Regions from separate parts of the Mycobacterium sp. P2_H7 genome, predicted to be linked through region 2. Evidence: predicted binding sites of a transcription regulator. Region 2 holds the regulator's gene; each other region holds the start of a gene.
What was found. Region 2 encodes LexA, which represses DNA repair genes until DNA is damaged. Its sites were predicted from a motif close to CGAACANNTGTTCG; they were not measured.
Positions count from the first base shown of each region.

Region 1 (5,897 bases), on a different contig from region 2:
GGACCCGAAGAAGGTCGATGCCGTCATTCTCGTCGGGGGGCAGGGCACCCGACTGCGCCCGCTGACGATCTCGGCGCCGAAACCGATGCTGCCCACCGCGGGGCTGCCCTTCCTGACCCACCTGCTGTCGCGGATCGCGGCCGCGGGCATCGAACACGTCGTGCTGGGCACCTCCTATAAGGCGGAGGTGTTCGAGGCCGAGTTCGGCGACGGCTCGAAGTTGGGTCTGCAGATCGACTACGTCGTCGAAAAAGAGGCGCTCGGCACCGGCGGAGGTATCGCCAACGTGGCTTCGAAGCTGCGCCACGACACCGCCCTGGTGTTCAACGGCGACGTACTCTCGGGAGCCGACCTGGGGGCGCTGCTGGCGTCCCACTACGAGCATCAGGCCGACGTCACCCTGCACCTCGTCCGGGTCAGTGACCCCCGCGCGTTCGGCTGTGTCCCGACCGACGCCGACGGCGGCGTGACGGCCTTCCTGGAGAAGACCGAGGATCCGCCGACCGACCAGATCAACGCGGGCTGCTATGTCTTCCGGCGTGAGGTCATCGACGCGCTGCCGAAGGGGCGCCCCGTCTCGGTGGAGCGTGAGGTGTTCCCGGGCCTGCTGGCCGAGGGCCGCAAGGTCTGCGGATATGTCGACACTTCGTACTGGCGCGATATGGGCACCCCGGACGATTTCGTGCGCGGGTCCTCCGACCTGGTCCGCGGTATCGCCCCGTCGCCGGCGCTGACGCATGTGCGCGGCGAATCACTGGTGCACGACGGCGCCTCGGTGTCGCCGGGCGCGGTGCTCATCGGCGGCACCGTGGTCGGCAGGGGTGCCGAGATCGGCGCGGGCGCACGGTTGGACGGCGCGGTCATCTTCGACGGGGTCCGGGTGGCCGCCGGCGCGGTGATCGAGCGTTCGATCATCGGCTTCGGGGCCAGGATCGGTCCGCGGGCGCTGGTGCGGGACGGGGTGATCGGCGATGGCGCGGACATCGGAGCGCGCTGCGAACTGCTGCGCGGTGCCCGGGTGTGGCCGGGTGTGACCATCCCCGACGGCGGTATCCGCTACTCCAGCGACGTCTGACGCACCGCTGCCGCACGGCCCAGCGCGTTCAATGCCGGATCGCCGTCGGGCAGGGCGTCCAGCGGCCACCAACGCAGGTCGAGTGACTCGTCGCTGCAAGCGATTTCGGCACCGGCCGGGGCGTGCGCCACGAACTGCAGATCCAGATGCCGTGTCGGCAGGCCGAGCGAGCAGGTCAGCGGATGCACGTGCAGCGCGGCAAGTTCGGGGTCCAGTCGCAACCCGGTGATCCCGGACTCCTCTGTGGCCTCCCGCAGCGCCGCGGCGGCGATGTCGGTGTCGGGTTCCTCGCAGTGCCCGCCCAGTTGCAGCCAGCGGCCGACCCGCGGGTGCAGGGTCAGCAGCGCCTGCGTCCCGGTGTGGTCGAGCACCAGAGTGGATGCGGTGATGTGGCCGGGTTCGCAGGCCCTGCGGCAGGCGTCGGGGCGGGCCAGCACGAACGCCAGCACCGCTTCACGCAGGGTGTCCTGGGCGGGATCGGGTGCGTCCCAACGGGTCAGGGTGTCGATGACCGAGCCATGCAGCGTCATCTGATGACCAGCAGCCCATCGGTGGCGGCCGGGTCACGCGGCGTCGACGGCTCGGGAGGATGTCCGATCGCGATGGCGCCCAACGGTTCCCAATCCGCGGGCAGGTCCAGTTCGGTGCGGACGATGTCGGCGGCGAAGATGGTCGACCCGATCCAGCAGCTGCCCACCGCCCTGGCCGCCAATGCCACCAGCAGGCCCTGCACTGCGGCGCCCGCGGCGACGGTGAACATGGTGTGCTCGGCTGCGGTGCGGGCGGGGTCCGGGTAGGTGTGCGCGCCGTCGGGAACCATGAACGGGACGACGAGCTCGGGTGCGTCGTAGAGGATCTGGCCCTTGGCCACCCGGCGATCCACGTCCGCGGGGTCGCGCCCGTCCGCGGTCAGATCGGCATGCCAGCGTGCCTTCATCGTGTCGAGCAGCCGGGCGCGGGTGGCCCCGTCGCGCACCCAGACGAACCGGACCGGCCGGGTGTGGTGCGGGGCGGGGGCGGTCAGAGCCTCGGCAACGGCTGCCTCGATGAGTGCCGGATCGACAGGGTCGGGCAGGAACTCGCGGACGGACCGGCGCAGCAGCTGTGCCTGGGTGCGGCCCAGTTCGATGGCCTCGGCGGTGCCGAGCCAGAACAGATCGTCCTCGCCGTTGCGCACCAGGGTGCGGCCCCCGGAGCCGTTGTCGTGCAGTGTCAGACCGCGCACCACCGCGACGGGGATGCCGGTGAGTTTGCCCTTCACGAGGTCGGCGGCCGCGGCGAGTTCGTCGGCGACCGCGATCTCCGTGACGATCAATTCGTTGCCGAAACTGTCGTGGGATCCGCCGTAGCCGTGCAGCACCGTCAGCCCGGCGGCGCCGATGGCCACGTCGGTCTGGCCGTTGCGCCAGGCCCGGCCCATGGTGTCGGTGACCACCACGCCGACCCGTACCCCCAGCCGCTGCGCCAGCCCGTCGCGTACCGCGGCCGCGCTGCGGTCGGGATCGACCGGCAGCAGTGCGAGTTCGGCGCCGTCGACGTTGGAACCATCCACCCCGGCCGCGGCCTGAATGAGCCCGAAGGCGTTCTCGGTGATCAGGGTTCGGCCCTTGCGGGCCAGCACCCGAACCGCCTCGTCGTCGATGAGCTTGCGGCGCAGGGCGTCCCGCTGCTCCGGGTCGGTGGGTGCGGCGACGATCCGGCCTTCGGCCTTGGACAGCACCTTGCTGGTGACGACGACCACGTCATCGTCGCGCAACCAGCCGGCGGCCGTGGCGATGGCCGCGGCCACGTCGTCGCCCGGTCGGAATTCGCCGAGGCCGAGGACCGGGATGATCTCGATGGCGGCCGAGGTGCCGTGGTCTGCGCTCACAAACTCAGGCCCGCCAACCGGATTCCGGCGCGGACCATCTCGGCGGTGGCGGCCGGGTCGGTCATCAGCAGGGGTGCCTGTTGCACCCGGACGCCGTCGATGGTGGCGGCGTCGCCCTGGTCGATCAGCCAGCCGTCCAGGATGCCGGTGCCGCTGCGGGCGCCGTAGTGCGTTCCGACGGCCTGCGAGGAGGATTCGACGCCGATCACCTTGAGGCATTCGTCGGCCATGCCGCGCAACGGCTTTCCGGCGATGATGGGCGAGTAGCCGATCACCGGTGCCGCCGTGGAGCGCAGGGCGCCGCGGATGCCGGGGACGGCCAGGATGGTCCCGATGCTCACGACAGGGTTGGACGGGGCCAGCAGCACGATGTCCGCGCCGGCGATGGCATCGGTCACTCCGGGCGCGGCCGTGGCCTTCTCGGACCCGACGAAGGCGAAGCTGTGGGTGGCGACCTGCGCCCGGTAGCGCACCCACCATTCCTGGAAGTGGATGGCCCGGCGTTCGCCGTCGGGGTCGGTGACCACCACATGCGTTTCGCTGCGGTCGTCGCTGACCGGCAGCAGACGGGCGCCGGGTGACCAGCGGTCGCAGAGCGCCTCGGTCACCTGGGACAGCGGATAGCCTGCCCGCAGCATCTGGGTGCGCACCAGGTGGGTGGCCAGATCCCGGTCGCCGAGGCCGAACCAGTCGGGCTGCACGCCGTAGGCCGCGAGTTCCTCCTTGGCGTGCCAGGTTTCGTCGCGATGCCCCCACCCGCGGTCCGGGTCGATCCCGCCACCCAGGGTGTACATGCAGGTGTCCAGGTCCGGACAGATGCGCACCCCGAACATCCAGGCGTCGTCGCCCACGTTCACCACGGCCGTCAGCTCATGCTCGGCGGGATCGGCGGAGGATTGTGGGTCGGCAAACTGGCCCAGACCCAGCAGATGCTGCACGCCGAGCAGGAACCGGGCGCCACCCACGCCGCCGACCAAAACGGTGACCTTCACGCCTTCAGACCCTAGGCCAGCGGGCTTGTGTGGTGGACATCGCAGCGGGTGTGGCGAACACGCCGTACGGTGACACGCCGCAAACATGTCACGAGATGGTATGAAAATGCGCTCTAGCGCTTGACCCTGGCAGCTAACAAGTGTCTAATCACATCAGTGTCATTTCGCGGTTGCACCCCGGTTCCGGTGTCGCAGACCAAGATTCGATCACTTGTTCGAATGAGTTCGAGAGTGAGCGTATCGGGGATGGCCTTACACCACAATAGTGTTGGCGGGACTGGAGCTCCGTAGAGCTCCAACATGGGGACTATTAATCAGGTGAGGAGGCGGAACATGTCTTTTGAGCAGGTCGATTTCGACCGCGCGCTCCGGTTCGACGACCGGCTGCTCGGTTCAGTGGACAACGAACCGCACACCACTATCGACCCGGTGCCATTCGAGGTGCCCGGGCGTCCGCAGCTGAGTTTGGTGCCGGATCGGATGGACTTCGATGCGGTCGCGGGCGACGAAGAAGACGATCAGTGGCAGGAGCGTGCCCTGTGCGCGCAGACCGACCCTGAGGCCTTCTTCCCGGAGAAGGGCGGGTCCACTCGCGAGGCCAAGCGCATCTGCTTGGGCTGCGAGGTCAAAGACCGGTGCCTGGAATATGCACTGGCCAACGATGAGCGGTTCGGTATCTGGGGCGGGCTGTCAGAACGAGAACGACGCCGCCTCAAACGCGGCATCATTTGATCTGATCAGAACGGCTCGGCCTCACGGCTGAGCCGTTCTGCGTTGTGGGGCTATTCGTCCTCGATCGAAGGGTCGATGACGGACGGCTCCACGCCCAGGTAGGTGGCCACCTGCGCCACCAGTACCTCGTGGAGAAGATCGGACAGATCGTCGCGGCTCTTGGCGCGGCGTTCGATCGGCTTGCGGAACAGCACAATTCGCGCGCGCGTGGAGTTGCCGCGCACATCCACACCGGCCGGGATCAGCCGCGCCAGGGCTATCGGGCCGTCCGCGACGACTTCCGGCGGCCATTGCACGCTCTCGGGGTCCTTCGGTGCGATGCGGGGAATCTCGTCGACCGCCACGTCCAGGGCCTCCACCCTGTCATGCCACCGGCGCTCGATCGGTTCGTAGGCTTCCAGCACCGCCATGTCGAAACGTTCGGCGCGACTACGCCAGCCCGGCACGGTCGGCGGGAGCAGGGGTCCGCGCATTTCGCGGCCGCGCCGTGATCCGCGATGGTTGCGCTGCGCCACGGATGTGATGGTAACGGTTGGAGATCGGCGCTCGTCGCACTGCGCGTGTCCGTATGCCCGTGACGTTCGCGCACGATAATCTTCGCAACGTGAATGTTCCCCGTCGCTGCTGCAGGCCCGGGTGCCCGCACTACGCCGTGGCGACGCTGACCTTCGTCTATTCGGACTCGACAGCTGTCGTCGGACCGTTGGCGACAGTGTCCGAGCCGCACTCCTGGGATCTGTGTGTCGTGCACGCCGGACGTATCACCGCCCCCCGCGGCTGGGAACTGGTCCGGCACGCCGGCCCGTTGCCCTCACATCCCGACGAAGACGATCTGTCGGCTCTCGCCGACGCCGTGCGTGAGCGCAACGACGGACTGCCCTCGTTGAACGGCGTCACCGCCGGTTTCTCCGATCCGTCCACCGGTCTTCCCGGGGGCGCGCTGATCGCGCCGCCGATCCGCCGCCCGGAAACCAACGGCCGTCGTCGCGGGCACCTGCGGGTGCTGCCCGACCCGCCGGACACCGGCACCGAATAGATCGACCGGTCGAACTTCGGCCGTGCGGCGAGACCTGCGGCGGCGGAATACGTGAGCCACTAGGCTGACTGCGAGTCACCATCCCAAGCCCGGTCGATCCAGAGAGCGAGGACAGCCATGCCTCGGCCCGCCGCCGCCGTCAATGCTGTGATCAAGGCCTATGACGTTCGTGGACTGGTCGGTGAGCAGATC
Region 1 is NZ_JBFUFU010000005.1:86,437-92,333, forward strand. Features, by position in the region: gene manB (mannose-1-phosphate guanylyltransferase) at 1-1,075, shown strand, start outside; gene AC1DY7_RS06275 (NUDIX hydrolase) at 1,057-1,605, opposite strand; gene AC1DY7_RS06280 (coenzyme F420-0:L-glutamate ligase) at 1,602-2,945, opposite strand; gene cofD (2-phospho-L-lactate transferase) at 2,942-3,937, opposite strand; gene AC1DY7_RS06290 (WhiB family transcriptional regulator) at 4,418-4,669, shown strand; gene AC1DY7_RS06295 (metallopeptidase family protein) at 4,720-5,142, opposite strand; gene AC1DY7_RS06300 (DUF3499 domain-containing protein) at 5,274-5,705, shown strand; gene AC1DY7_RS06305 (phosphomannomutase/phosphoglucomutase) at 5,823-5,897, shown strand, end outside.
Region 1: cofD (2-phospho-L-lactate transferase) is a predicted target of LexA. The motif match lies at 4,142-4,155, and genes of this name have one in related genera.

Region 2 (5,897 bases):
TGCAGAACCTGCCGCAGGAGCGCATCAGCATCGCCATCATGGCCGCCGCCGCGATGGAGTCGACGCTGGAGGCGACCCTGCAGTACACGAAGGAACGCAAGGCCTTCGGCAAGCCGATCGGCAGCTTCCAGAACAGCCGGTTCGTGCTCGCCGAACTGGCCACCGAGGCCACCGCGGTGCGGATCATGGTCGATGCGTTCATCGCCCTGCACCTCGACCGCAAGCTGACCGTCGACCAGGCGGCGATGGCCAAGTGGTACTCCACCGAGGCCCAGGTGCGACTGGTCGACCGCTGCCTGCAGCTGCACGGCGGCTACGGCTACATGCGCGAGTACCCGATCGCCAGGGCTTTCCTGGACTCCCGCATCCAGACCATCTACGGCGGAACCACCGAGATAATGAAGGAGATCATCGGCCGCGGCCTGGGGGTCTGAGGCCCGACACGCGTTCAGTACAGGTCGCGATATCCCACGAGATGGCGCCCGGCTGACGCAAAGTTGACGAAAAGCGGTACTTTTCTCATGCTTTGCACGAGTTCGGGAGGACTGATGACCAGGCAGCGAACCCGGCTGCGCACCGCCGCCGGGCGTGCGTTGCTGGGGCTGGCGGCACCGATGGTGGTGGCGGCCTCGGTGTTCGCGACCATGGTGCTCGCGGCCCCGGCGTACGCCACCCCGGACAGCGACGCCGATGCGGCGATCAGCGCGGCATGGGACGGTGCCGGTGGCGACACCGGACCGTTGGGAGCCAAGGACGGCGGCGTGTACGCCACCGGTGCCGGGTTCGGCCAGAACTTCGCCGGCGGCAAGATCTTCTTCACCCCGGAGACGGGCGCCCACATCATGGCGGGCGCGATCCTGGACAAGTACCAGTCCCTCGGCGGTCCCGCCGACAGCGATCTGGGTTTCCCCACCATCGACGAGGGGGCGGGCCGGGCGCCCGACAGCCGCAACACCACGTTCAGCGCCGCGGACAACCCCGTCATCTTCTGGACGCCGGACAACGGGGCCAGGGTGGTCCGCGGGGCGATCAACGCCGCGTGGGACAAGCTCGGCGGTTCCGCCGCGGTGCTCGGGGTGCCCACCGGCGACGAAACCTCACGCGGGGACGTGATCTCCCAGCAGTTCACCGGCGGTGAGGTGTCGTGGAACCGCAAGTCCAAAGAATTCACGACGACACCTCCCGAGCTCGCCGACCAGCTCGCCGGGCTGCAGGTGCCGTCCGACGTGACCTCGGAGATCGCGGCGGCCCGTCGCGCCGCGGGTGGCGCGCTCGGCCCCCTGGGTGCCGCGGACGGCGGCCAGTACGCCATCGGCTCCGACGGTGTCGGCCAGAACTTCGCCGGCGGCAAGATCTTCTACAACCCGGCCACCGGCGCCGACGTCGTCACCGGTCAGGTGCTGGCCAAGTACGAGAGCGTGGGTGGACCCACCGGCGATCTCGGCTTCCCCACGGCAAGTGAGTCCGACGGCGGGCTGGCCCCGGCCAGCCGATTCGTGCCCTTCGCGGCCGCCGACAAGCCCGTCATCTTCTGGACCCCGGACTTCGGTGCGGTCATCGTGCGCGGCGCCATGAACGCCGCGTGGGACAAACTCGGGGGCGCCACCGGCGACCTGGGCGCGCCGAAGGGTGATCAGAGCCAGAACGGTGAGGTCATCACCCAGCAGTTCAACGGCGGCAGCATCTCCTGGGATCAGTCGACGCACAAGTTCACGACCGAGCCCCCGAACCTGCAGTCCGCGCTGGCCGGTCTCGAGGTGCCGGGTGCCGACGCGCCGAAAGCGCCTGCCGCCGAGCCCGCCGGCAGCGACGACGGCAAGTGGTACACGTGGAGTTGGTGGTGGCTGCTCGGCCTGATTCCGCTGCTCGCGCTGATCGGACTGATCGTGGTGGCGGTGCTGCGCAACCGGCGTTCGCGCGACGACCACTTCGATGACGACGGTGAGCACTACGGGGACTACGACCCCAGTTTGGATGGCGGCGCCGAGTCGCATCATCCCGACGAGTACGAGGGTGGGCCGGCCGCATTCGGCCAGGAGCCGGGTGGTTATTCACCGCAGAGTCCCTGGGCGCTGTCAGGGTTGCGGGCCGGCGAGTTCGACGCCGACCCCGAGGCCGACGCTCACAACGGCGCCGAGGAACTGGCCGAACCCGACGAGCACGAATCGCTCGGGTTCGACGCAGACGCCGACTCCGTCGATACGGCGCCGACGCGCATCCAGTCCGACGAGCCCGACGAAGAGGTCGTCGAGCCGGAGTTCGTTGAGGCGCGTGCCGAGGAGCTCGATGACGACGTCGAGCCGCCGACCACCGCGGTACCCCTGGTGCAGGGACTGCCACCGACCCCGCGTTCGACCTACGAACCCGACTTCCCGAGCGGGCGTCACGCGGCGATCCAGATCGAGGAGCCGGACCCCGCGCTCACCTCGATGCGTCTGGCCGGTAGCGATCCGTTCCAGGCCCCTGACGGCTACCTGGTGAAGGCCGACACCGGCACGGGTCAGTTCTGGACACCGGACACGCCGGGCTATGACGAAGCGCCGGCCGAGATCTGGTTTGTCAGTGAGGAATTCGCGGTTACGAACGGGTTCGTCCGCGCGTACTGAAACCGTCAGATCTTGCGGATGACGGTCACGACCTTGCCGAGCACGACGGCGTCGTTACCCGGGATCGGGTCGAACACCGGGTTGTGCGGCATCAGCCACACCTGTCCCCGGGTGCGCTTGAAGGTCTTGACCGTGGCCTCGCCGTCGATCATGGCGGCGACGATATCGCCGTTGTCCGCGACGTTCTGCTGACGGATGACCACCCAGTCGCCGTCGCAGATCGCCGCGTCGATCATGGATTCGCCGACCACCTTCAACAGGAACAGCGATCCTTCGCCGACGAGTTCGCGAGGCAGCGGGAAGACGTCCTCGACAGCCTCCTCGGCCAGGATGGGGCCACCGGCGGCGATCCGGCCCAGCACGGGCACGAAAGTCGGCTCCGGTAGGGCATCCGAGCCCGCGACGTCGGTGCCGACGATGGGCGCGAGTGCGTCGTCCGCCCCACGGACGTCCACCGCGCGAGGGCGGTTGGGGTCCCGGCGCAGGTAACCCTTCTTCTCCAGGGTGCGGAGCTGATGCGCGACCGATGACGTCGAGGTCAGGCCGACGGCATCACCGATCTCACGGATGCTCGGCGGATATCCGCGAGTGGTGACCGACGCGCGGATGACCTCGAGAATGGTGCGCTGCCGCTCGGTGAGGACCGAACGCGCCTCAGGGGTGTCGGTGTGCTCGCTCATGCCGCCGAATGTAGTCGCCCCCGCGTCATTAATCAAACATGTGTTCGAGGTGTGTCGCGGCCGGGCGTCACTTGTCGGTGGGTGCCTTTATCGTTTGCAACAGTTCGATCACGTGTTCTAGTCATCGAACACATGATCGACTATCTTCGAACACAAGAGCGAACGATCCGGCGAAAGGCAGACAAAATGACCATCATGGAGACCCGATTCGACTCCCAGTTCGATCACGCATTCGACCGGAAGTTCGATGACTTCGATGAAGAGTTCGAATCACGCTTCGCCGCCGGCGCCCCCGTCCACGCTCAGGTGGCCGTCCGGCGGCCGTCCGCGGCCGAGGTGTGGCCGCTGCCGCGCGATGTGGTCGTACGCCGTCGCCGCCCCCAGGTGCGCCGGCCCGCGGGTGCCCCGCTGGGTTACCGGGGCACCGGGGTGTTGATGTCGCGGGCATCGCATCGCAGGCGCCCGATCACCCCGGCCACCACTGTCGTGCTGGCGCTGATCGCCGCGGCGATCACCGTCTGGCTGGGTCTGGTCGCGAATGTGGGCGGCAGCGTCACCGAGACGTCGGTGCAGGTGCCCACCCGACTGTCGGTCGTTCAGGTCCAGGCGGGAGAGACACTGCAGCATGTGGCGCAGCGGGTGGCACCCGACGCCCCCGTCGACTCGGTGGTGGACCGGATCCGGGAACTCAACAAGCTCGACACGGCGGCAGTGGCGGCCGGCCGGACCCTCATCGCCCCGATCGGCTGAGTCGTGAGCGGCCAACGACGGCTCCGGCTCGTGCAGGTACGCTCGGAGTCGTTCGAAGTGGTCGACATACGGTGCGGCGAAGGAGCGGTGATGCACTGTCCGTTCTGCCGCCACCCCGACTCTCGGGTCGTCGATTCCCGTGAGGCCGACGAGGGCCAGGCCATCCGGCGGCGCCGCTCATGCCCGGAGTGCGGGCGACGGTTCACCACTGTGGAGACCGCCGTGCTCGCCGTGGTGAAGCGCAGCGGGGTCACCGAACCGTTCAGTCGCGAGAAGGTCATCAAAGGCGTCCGCCGAGCCTGCCAGGGCCGCCAGGTCGACGACGATGCGCTCAATCTGCTGGCGCAGCAGGTCGAGGACGCGGTCCGGGCCGCGGGCTCGCCGGAGATCCCCAGCCACGAGGTCGGGTTGGCCATCCTCGGGCCCCTGCGCGACCTCGATGAGGTGGCTTACCTCAGATTTGCATCCGTGTACCGGTCATTCAGTTCCGCAGCGGATTTCGAGCGCGAGATCGAGGCGCTGCGCGCCCATCGCCGCGTGACGAGCACCGGCTGATCCTCGCTCGGTCGAGCTCGGCCATCAGGTGGCGCTTCGCTCGTCCCCACCGATCGCATCGAGCACCGCAACCCTGGTGTCCAGCGGGCCGCTGATCGCCTTTTCGCTGATGCCAGAACGCAATAGGTCGCGCAGCAGGTCCTGGTCGTACGGTGCCGGCTGGGTCGAGTCGACGAAACGTTCCACGATCGCGACGAAGCGGTCGGGATCGTCGTGGAAGGGGAAATGCCCGGAGCCGTCGAAGATCTCCAACTCCGATCCCGGCATGGCCGAGTGCGCGAGGTGGGCATGGCTGACCGGGATGACGGAGTCCTTCCGGCCCCAAACTAGCTGAACGGGAACCGATTCCGTCAAATAACATCGATCCAGCATGGTGACCACCTGGCCGCGCCAGTCGACGACGGCGCGCAGGGTCCTGGCGAAGGCCGACGACGCCGTGGGCTCCGGCAGGTCATTGAGCACCCGCAGCACGTCGGGCAGATCGCGCCCGACGCCGGTGGAACCGAACAGCGCCCCGCCGATCCGCCCCGCGACCTGAAGGGCGGGCAGCACCAAGGGCAACCGCAACAGCGCCAGTGCCTCGCTGCCCATCGGCATCGAGGCGATCCGCAGCGCGATGTTCACATCCTTGGTGACCCCGCCGGAACCGACCAGCACCAACCGGTCGACCAGCTGCGGGAACTGGTAGGCGAACTGCATGGCGACCCCGCCGCCCAGTGAATGGCCGACCACCGTCACATGATCGATGTCCAGAACCGACAGCAGGTCACGCATCCCGTTGGCGTACGCGGCGACCGAGTAGTCCGCGCGGGGCTTGTCCGACTGGCCGTGGCCGAGCAGGTCGGGGGCGATCACGGTGAATCGCTGGGCCAGCGCGGTCTGCACGGTATGCCAGGTCGTCGAGTTGTCGCCGATGCCGTGGATGAGCAGGATCGCCGGGCCGGACCCGCAGATCCGGAACGCGCGGCGATATCCGTGGATCGTGCGGAACTGCAGAGTCGGCGTGCTCTCCCGCACGCGGCGCAGCTTGGGTTTCCGTTCGGTCATCTCCGCCAATCAGCTAGATGTGTCATCCCCGTTGTTGTCGTCAGCTTGCTGCGCCAGGAACCGCTCGAACTCTGCGCCCAATTCGTCGCCGCTGGGCAGATTCTCGTCGTGGGCCAACAACGAGCGGTTTTCCTGGGCGGCGACGAATGCATCGTACTGTTGCTCCAGTGCCGTCACCACCTGAGCGACCTCGGCACTCGCCGACACCTGCTCGTTGATCTTGGTGTGCACCTCGGCGGCGGCTTCCCCGAGTGCGGTC
Region 2 is NZ_JBFUFU010000007.1:72,871-78,767, forward strand. Features, by position in the region: gene AC1DY7_RS10315 (acyl-CoA dehydrogenase family protein) at 1-434, shown strand, start outside; gene AC1DY7_RS10320 (LGFP repeat-containing protein) at 549-2,606, shown strand; gene lexA (transcriptional repressor LexA) at 2,612-3,286, opposite strand; gene AC1DY7_RS10330 (LysM peptidoglycan-binding domain-containing protein) at 3,473-4,036, shown strand; gene nrdR (transcriptional regulator NrdR) at 4,127-4,591, shown strand; gene AC1DY7_RS10340 (alpha/beta fold hydrolase) at 4,616-5,638, opposite strand; gene AC1DY7_RS10345 (proteasome assembly chaperone family protein) at 5,648-5,897, opposite strand, start outside.

Region 3 (5,897 bases), on a different contig from region 2:
GGTGCCGCAGGGCCTTTCGTCGGCGATCTTCACCACCGACATCCGGGAGGCGGAGCGCTTCATGGCCGCCGACGGCTCGGACTGCGGTATCGCCAACGTCAACATCGGCACCTCGGGTGCGGAGATCGGCGGCGCGTTCGGCGGGGAGAAGCAGACCGGCGGCGGCCGTGAATCGGGCTCGGATTCGTGGCGGGCCTACATGCGCCGGGCCACCAACACCGTCAACTACTCGTCCGATCTGCCGCTCGCTCAGGGGGTGCAATTCGGCTGACCGCCGGCGTCTTAGGATGGCTGCGTGACTGAGCAGGTCGAACATCGGGAATTCCAGGCAGAGGCGCGTCAGCTGCTGCAGTTGATGGTGCACTCCATCTACTCCAACAAGGACTCGTTCCTGCGGGAGCTGATCTCCAATGCCTCCGATGCACTGGACAAGCTGCGGTTGGCGGCCTACCAGGACAAGGACCTGGACGTCGACACGTCCGACCTGCACATCGACATAGAGGTCGACAACAGCGCCCGAACGCTGACGATCCGCGACAACGGCATCGGCATGACGCGCGACGAGGTGGTCGACCTGATCGGCACGCTCGCCAAGTCCGGTACCGGCGAGCTGCGCCGCAAGCTGAGCGAGGCGCAACAGGCCGGCGATGCCGAAGATCTGATCGGCCAGTTCGGTATCGGCTTCTACTCGACGTTCATGGTCGCCGACTCGGTGGTGCTGCTGACCCGCAAGGCCGGCGAGAGCACCGCCACCCGTTGGGAATCCAGTGGCGACGGCACCTACACGATCGCGGCGGTAGAGGGTGCCCCGCAAGGCACCTCGGTCACGTTGCACCTCAAGCCCGAAGACACCGAGGACTCGCTGCACGACTACACGTCGCCCTGGAAGATCAGGGAATTGATCAAGAAGTACTCCGACTTCATCTCCTGGCCGATCCGGATGGAGGTCGAGAAGACCGTCCCGGCACCGGAGGACGCCGAAGAAGGCACGGCGCCGACCACCACCGTGGAGACAGAGACGCTCAACTCGCGTACCGCGCTGTGGGCCAAGCCCAAGAGCGAGGTCTCCGATGAGGAGTACGCGGAGTTCTACCGGCACATCTCGCACGCATGGGACGAGCCGCTCGACGTCATCGCGATGAAGGCCGAGGGCACCTTTGAATACCAGGCGCTGCTCTTCATCCCGTCGCAGGCCCCGTTCGACCTGTTCAATCGCGATGGGCACACCGGCGTGCAGCTGTACGTCAAGCGTGTCTTCATCATGGGCGACTGTGATGAGCTGGTGCCGGAGTACCTGCGGTTCGTCAAGGGTGTCGTCGACGCACAGGATCTGTCGCTCAACGTATCTCGGGAGATCCTGCAGCAGGACCGCCAGATCAAGGTCATCCGCCGCAGCCTGACCAAGAAGGTGCTCTCGGCGATCAAGGACCTGCAGACGAACCGCCCCGACGGTTACGCGACGTTCTGGGCGCAGTTCGGCCGCGCGTTCAAGGAGGGCCTGCTCTCCGACACCGACAATCGCGACACAGTGCTGAAGCTGTCGTCGTTCGCGTCGACTCTCCATGACACGACGACCCTGACCGACTATGTCGGGCGGATGAAGGACGACCAGGAGCAGATCTTCTACGCCACCGGCGAATCGCGCCAGTTGCTGGAGAAGTCACCGCACCTGGAGGCGTTCAAGGCCAAGGGTTACGAGGTGTTGCTACTCACCGATCCGGTCGACGAAGTATGGGTCGAGTCGGTACCGGAGTTCGACGGCAAGGCGCTGCAGTCGGTCGCCAAGGGCGAGGTCGACCTCGGGTCCAAGGACGGATCGGCTTCCGACTCCGACCGCCCGGACTTCGCCGAACTGCTCACCTGGCTGCAGGAGACGCTGGACGAGCACGTCAAGGAGGTCCGGCTGTCGACCCGACTGACGTCTTCACCGGCCTGCCTGATCACCGACAGCTTCGGCATCACGCCGCAACTTGCGCGCATGTACCGGGCATCGGGTCAGGAAGTGCCGGTCGGCAAGCGCATCCTGGAACTCAACCCCGATCACACTCTCGTGACGGGTCTGAGGGATGCGTTGGCGGCGTCGCAGGACGGGCTCAGCGATACGGCCGAGTTGATCTATGGCACAGCCCTTCTCGCCGAGGGCGGGACCCTCGATGATCCGGCGCGCTTCGCTGCCATCCTCACCGACCGGTTGGCCAAGACCTTCACTGTGTAATTGTCAAGGTTCAACAGGCTCGGTCACGCCGCGGCGTGCAAATCGGTCATGCTACGTCGGGCGTGCGACTTCAGGTGGTGCGGTTCAGGACCGGCCGGATCATGCGGCGGGATGAACCAGGGGTGCCGGTCAGGCCCCAGGTAGACCCGCCAGCCACTGTGGTGGATCACGGTGTGGTGGCACCGGCAGAACAGCACGCCATTGTCGACGCCGGTGTTGCCGCCGGCGCCCCACGGCTCGATGTGGTGGGCGTCGCACCACGACACCGGTCTCCCGCAGCCGGGGAAGGCGCACCCACGGTCGCGTGCCGCCAACGCTTTTCGAATCTTGGGCGGGAAAAGCCGCTCGCTGCGTCCGACGTCCAGTGGCGCGCCGGCGTCATCGACGATCACCAGCCCAGTCGAGCTGTCACAGGTGATGAGGTCGGCGGTCGTGGTGCTGACCGGCCCGGTGAAACCGAGAAAGTCCACGAACCCGTCCCCGCCCGCTCCTGCCGGCGTTGCAGCGGCCGGCCGGACCAGGGTGACGTGCGGCAGCACGCCACCGGAGGTCGGACGACTCGAGCTCGACAGATAGCTGCGCACCATTTGACCGAACGCGTCCGCGCGGCGTTTGCCCGTCGATCGTGGGTCCGGTGAACCATCCGGCAGCGGTACGGGCCGGCACAGCGGATCCAATGCTGCGAACAGTTCCTCACCGGTCAGGACATCGAGATCGAGGGTGGCGCTGACCCGCCCCTCATCGTTCTGCACCAGTGTCATCTCATTGAGGTCACTGTCTTCCGCGACGGGAACTGTCCGCTCGCTCGCCAGTCGTGCCGAGACTTGGTCGATGGCGATCTCCCGGGCTTTCTTACTGACGTCCGCGGGCGTGGCCTGGACCATCAGTTTCGTGACCACCTTCGCCCTATCGTCATCGGACAACGCGACTCGACTACCGATGTGCATGACGCCCTTACCGACAGCATCAGCGAATTCGATGCCGAGCCCACCCAGACGCTGCACCTGGGTGACGGCCGGCATTGTGTGCGCGGCTCGCCCGACCCGTGCCGCCCGCGTCGCCGCGCCGGGGGCCACACCCAGGCCGGTCAGGAGATCGGTTCCTGAGCGCAGGTGTCGGCGGCCCGGAATCCCGAGCCGCTCGGCGGCCGCGGTTGCTTGGGCGATCACGTGATCGAACAGATTCCGGGCGGTGACCGCGACTGCCAGTACCGCGAGTAGAGCCTGTTCGTCGACCACCCGTCGGGGACAGTCGAGCAGATGAAACAGCGTGCGATCGGCATCCTCGGTGGGCGCGGGCATCGGGGCCAGGTCATCGATGAGCGCGTTGACGAAGGTGTCGAAATGGGTGGCGTCCATGCCAGATACCCAACCTCTCGAAGAAGGTGCATGCGGGCAGATTTCGGGCCAAGAAAAGGCGAATTGGCTCGATCAGTCCAGAAAGGACCATCGAACCTCTCAGCGACACCGTCGCGGGCAAATCTCCCGCATATCCAATCGGGAGCGCATTTCATTCGAACGTGTGTTCGATCTTACGCGCATAGCGCACCGTCCGCAAGTGTGATGTAGCCAGGACATGGGTGACAGTTCTGGATCGGGACATCGGTGACAGTTGGTGTGCCAGGACTTCGGTGACGGTGTGGGGCGTGGGCCTCTGGGGACAGAGGTAACGCCGACCGCACGCGGCACGTTGAGCGCCGTTTCGCGCTCACATGCAAGGGCGATGCCTCACGCAGGCGGTGCCGTGGCCCGAAGGGTCACCGCTGCGAGCTCGGCCAAGACCGACTCGGTGTCGGCGCCCAGTTCCGGCGCGTAGCCGCGCACCCGACCCGGGGTGCGTGAAAACCAGGTCGGGACACCGGGAAAGCGCACCGGGCCGTGCGGGGTGTCCACCGTCTCGAACAGGCCGACCGCATTGAGGTGCGGGTCGTCGAACAGTGCGTCCGGGGTGTTGATCGGCGCGGCGGGGATCTCCAACTCCCGGAACAGGCCCAGCCATTCGTCGGTGGTGCGTTCCTTCAGCGTCTGCGCCACCAGCCCGTACACCGTGTCGATCTGGCGGGCCCGTTGCTCCAGGGTGTCGAATTCCACTGTGTTCCAAGCCGGCTGCACGCGGTCGATGAATCCACGCCAGTGCTTGTCGTTGTAGATCAGCGCCGCTATCTGGCCGTCCTTGGTTTCGTACGGCCGCCGGTTGGGGGCCACCGTACGCGGATAGACGGCAGGCCCGAGCGGGGGTGAGAACATCGCCCCGTTCGCGTGTTCGACCAGCATGAAGGAGGCCATCGTCTCGAACATGCTGACCTCCACCTCCTGGCCTTCCCCGGTGCGTTCGCGGTGGAACAGCGCCATCATGGTGGCGTACAACGCGGTCAGCCCGGCAACCTTGTCGGCCATGATGGTGCCGACGTAACTGGCCTCACCGGTCAACTGTTGTTGCACTGCAGGCAATCCGCACTCGGCCTGGATGGTGTCGTCGTAGGCGGGCCGGTCCGCGTCCGGCCCTCGGCGCCCGTACCCGTAGCAGTTGGTGTAGACGACGGACGGGTTCAGCGCGACGACGTCGTCGTACCCGAATCCGAGCTTGGCGATCGCCTTGGCCCGCATCGAGTGGATGAACACGTCGGCGGTCTCGATCAGTCCGCGCAGCGCCGCCTTGCCCGCCTCGGTCTGCAGATCCAGCACGATCGCCCGTTTGCCGCGGTTGACGTTGACGAACACCCCGCTCATCCCCGGCGACGGTCCCACCGAGATGAATCGGGTGTTATCCCCCTGTGGTGGTTCGACTTTGATCACGTCGGCGCCCATGTCGGCCATGATCTGGGTGCAGTAGGGACCCATCACCATGGCGGTGAGGTCGACGACCCGCACCCCGTCCAGCGGTCCATCAACCATGGTGTGCCTTCTCGAAGCTGTAGCGGATGTGGTCGGTGTGGGCATCGGGCACCACGGGAAAGATCACCGGTTCCGCGGTGTCGCGGATTCCGTCGATATTGTCGGCGACGTCCTCGATGGTCCACGACGGCCTGTACACCCCCGGGGTCTCGGCGATGACCGCCCTGGCCACCCTGCCACCGATGGCAATCAGCATCTCGCCTGTCACAGAGCAGGTTTCGTGGGCGAGCCAGCCGACGGCAGGTGCCACCAGTTCGGGACCCATGGGTGGGTATGCCGACGTGTCGATACCCTCGGCCATCCGGGTGACCGCGCTCGGGACGATCACATTGCACCGGACGTCGTGTTCGGCACCCTCGAGCGCCGCGACATTGGACAGTCCGATCAGCCCGGCCTTGGCGACACCGTAGTTGGCCACATTGTGGTTGCCGTAGAGGCCACCGATGGACGAGGTGAGCACAATGCGCCCGTAGCCGGCGGCGCACATCACCGGAAATGCCGGGCGGACAACGTGAAATGCACCGCGCAGGTGCACATCCAGAACCGCCTCGAAATCCTCGTAGCTCAGATCCTTCAATGACCCGCGCCGCACCGTCCCGGCATTGTGGATCAGAATGTCGACCCGGCCGAACCGTTGCATCGCGGTCTCGACGATGGCACGGCCCCCTTCGGGGGTGGCCACCGAGTCGGTACTGACCTCGGCTTGCCCACCCGCAGCGCGGATCTCGTCGACGACCTGCTGCGCGGGACCGGCGTCGGAGCCGTCACCGGTGAGGCTGCCGCCGGGG
Region 3 is NZ_JBFUFU010000005.1:21,305-27,201, reverse strand. Features, by position in the region: gene amaB (L-piperidine-6-carboxylate dehydrogenase) at 1-271, shown strand, start outside; gene htpG (molecular chaperone HtpG) at 296-2,215, shown strand; gene AC1DY7_RS05940 (HNH endonuclease signature motif containing protein) at 2,239-3,573, opposite strand; gene AC1DY7_RS05935 (CaiB/BaiF CoA transferase family protein) at 3,943-5,109, opposite strand; gene AC1DY7_RS05930 (SDR family NAD(P)-dependent oxidoreductase) at 5,102-5,897, opposite strand, start outside.
Region 3: AC1DY7_RS05940 (HNH endonuclease signature motif containing protein) is a predicted target of LexA. The motif match lies at 3,730-3,743, and genes of this name have one in related genera.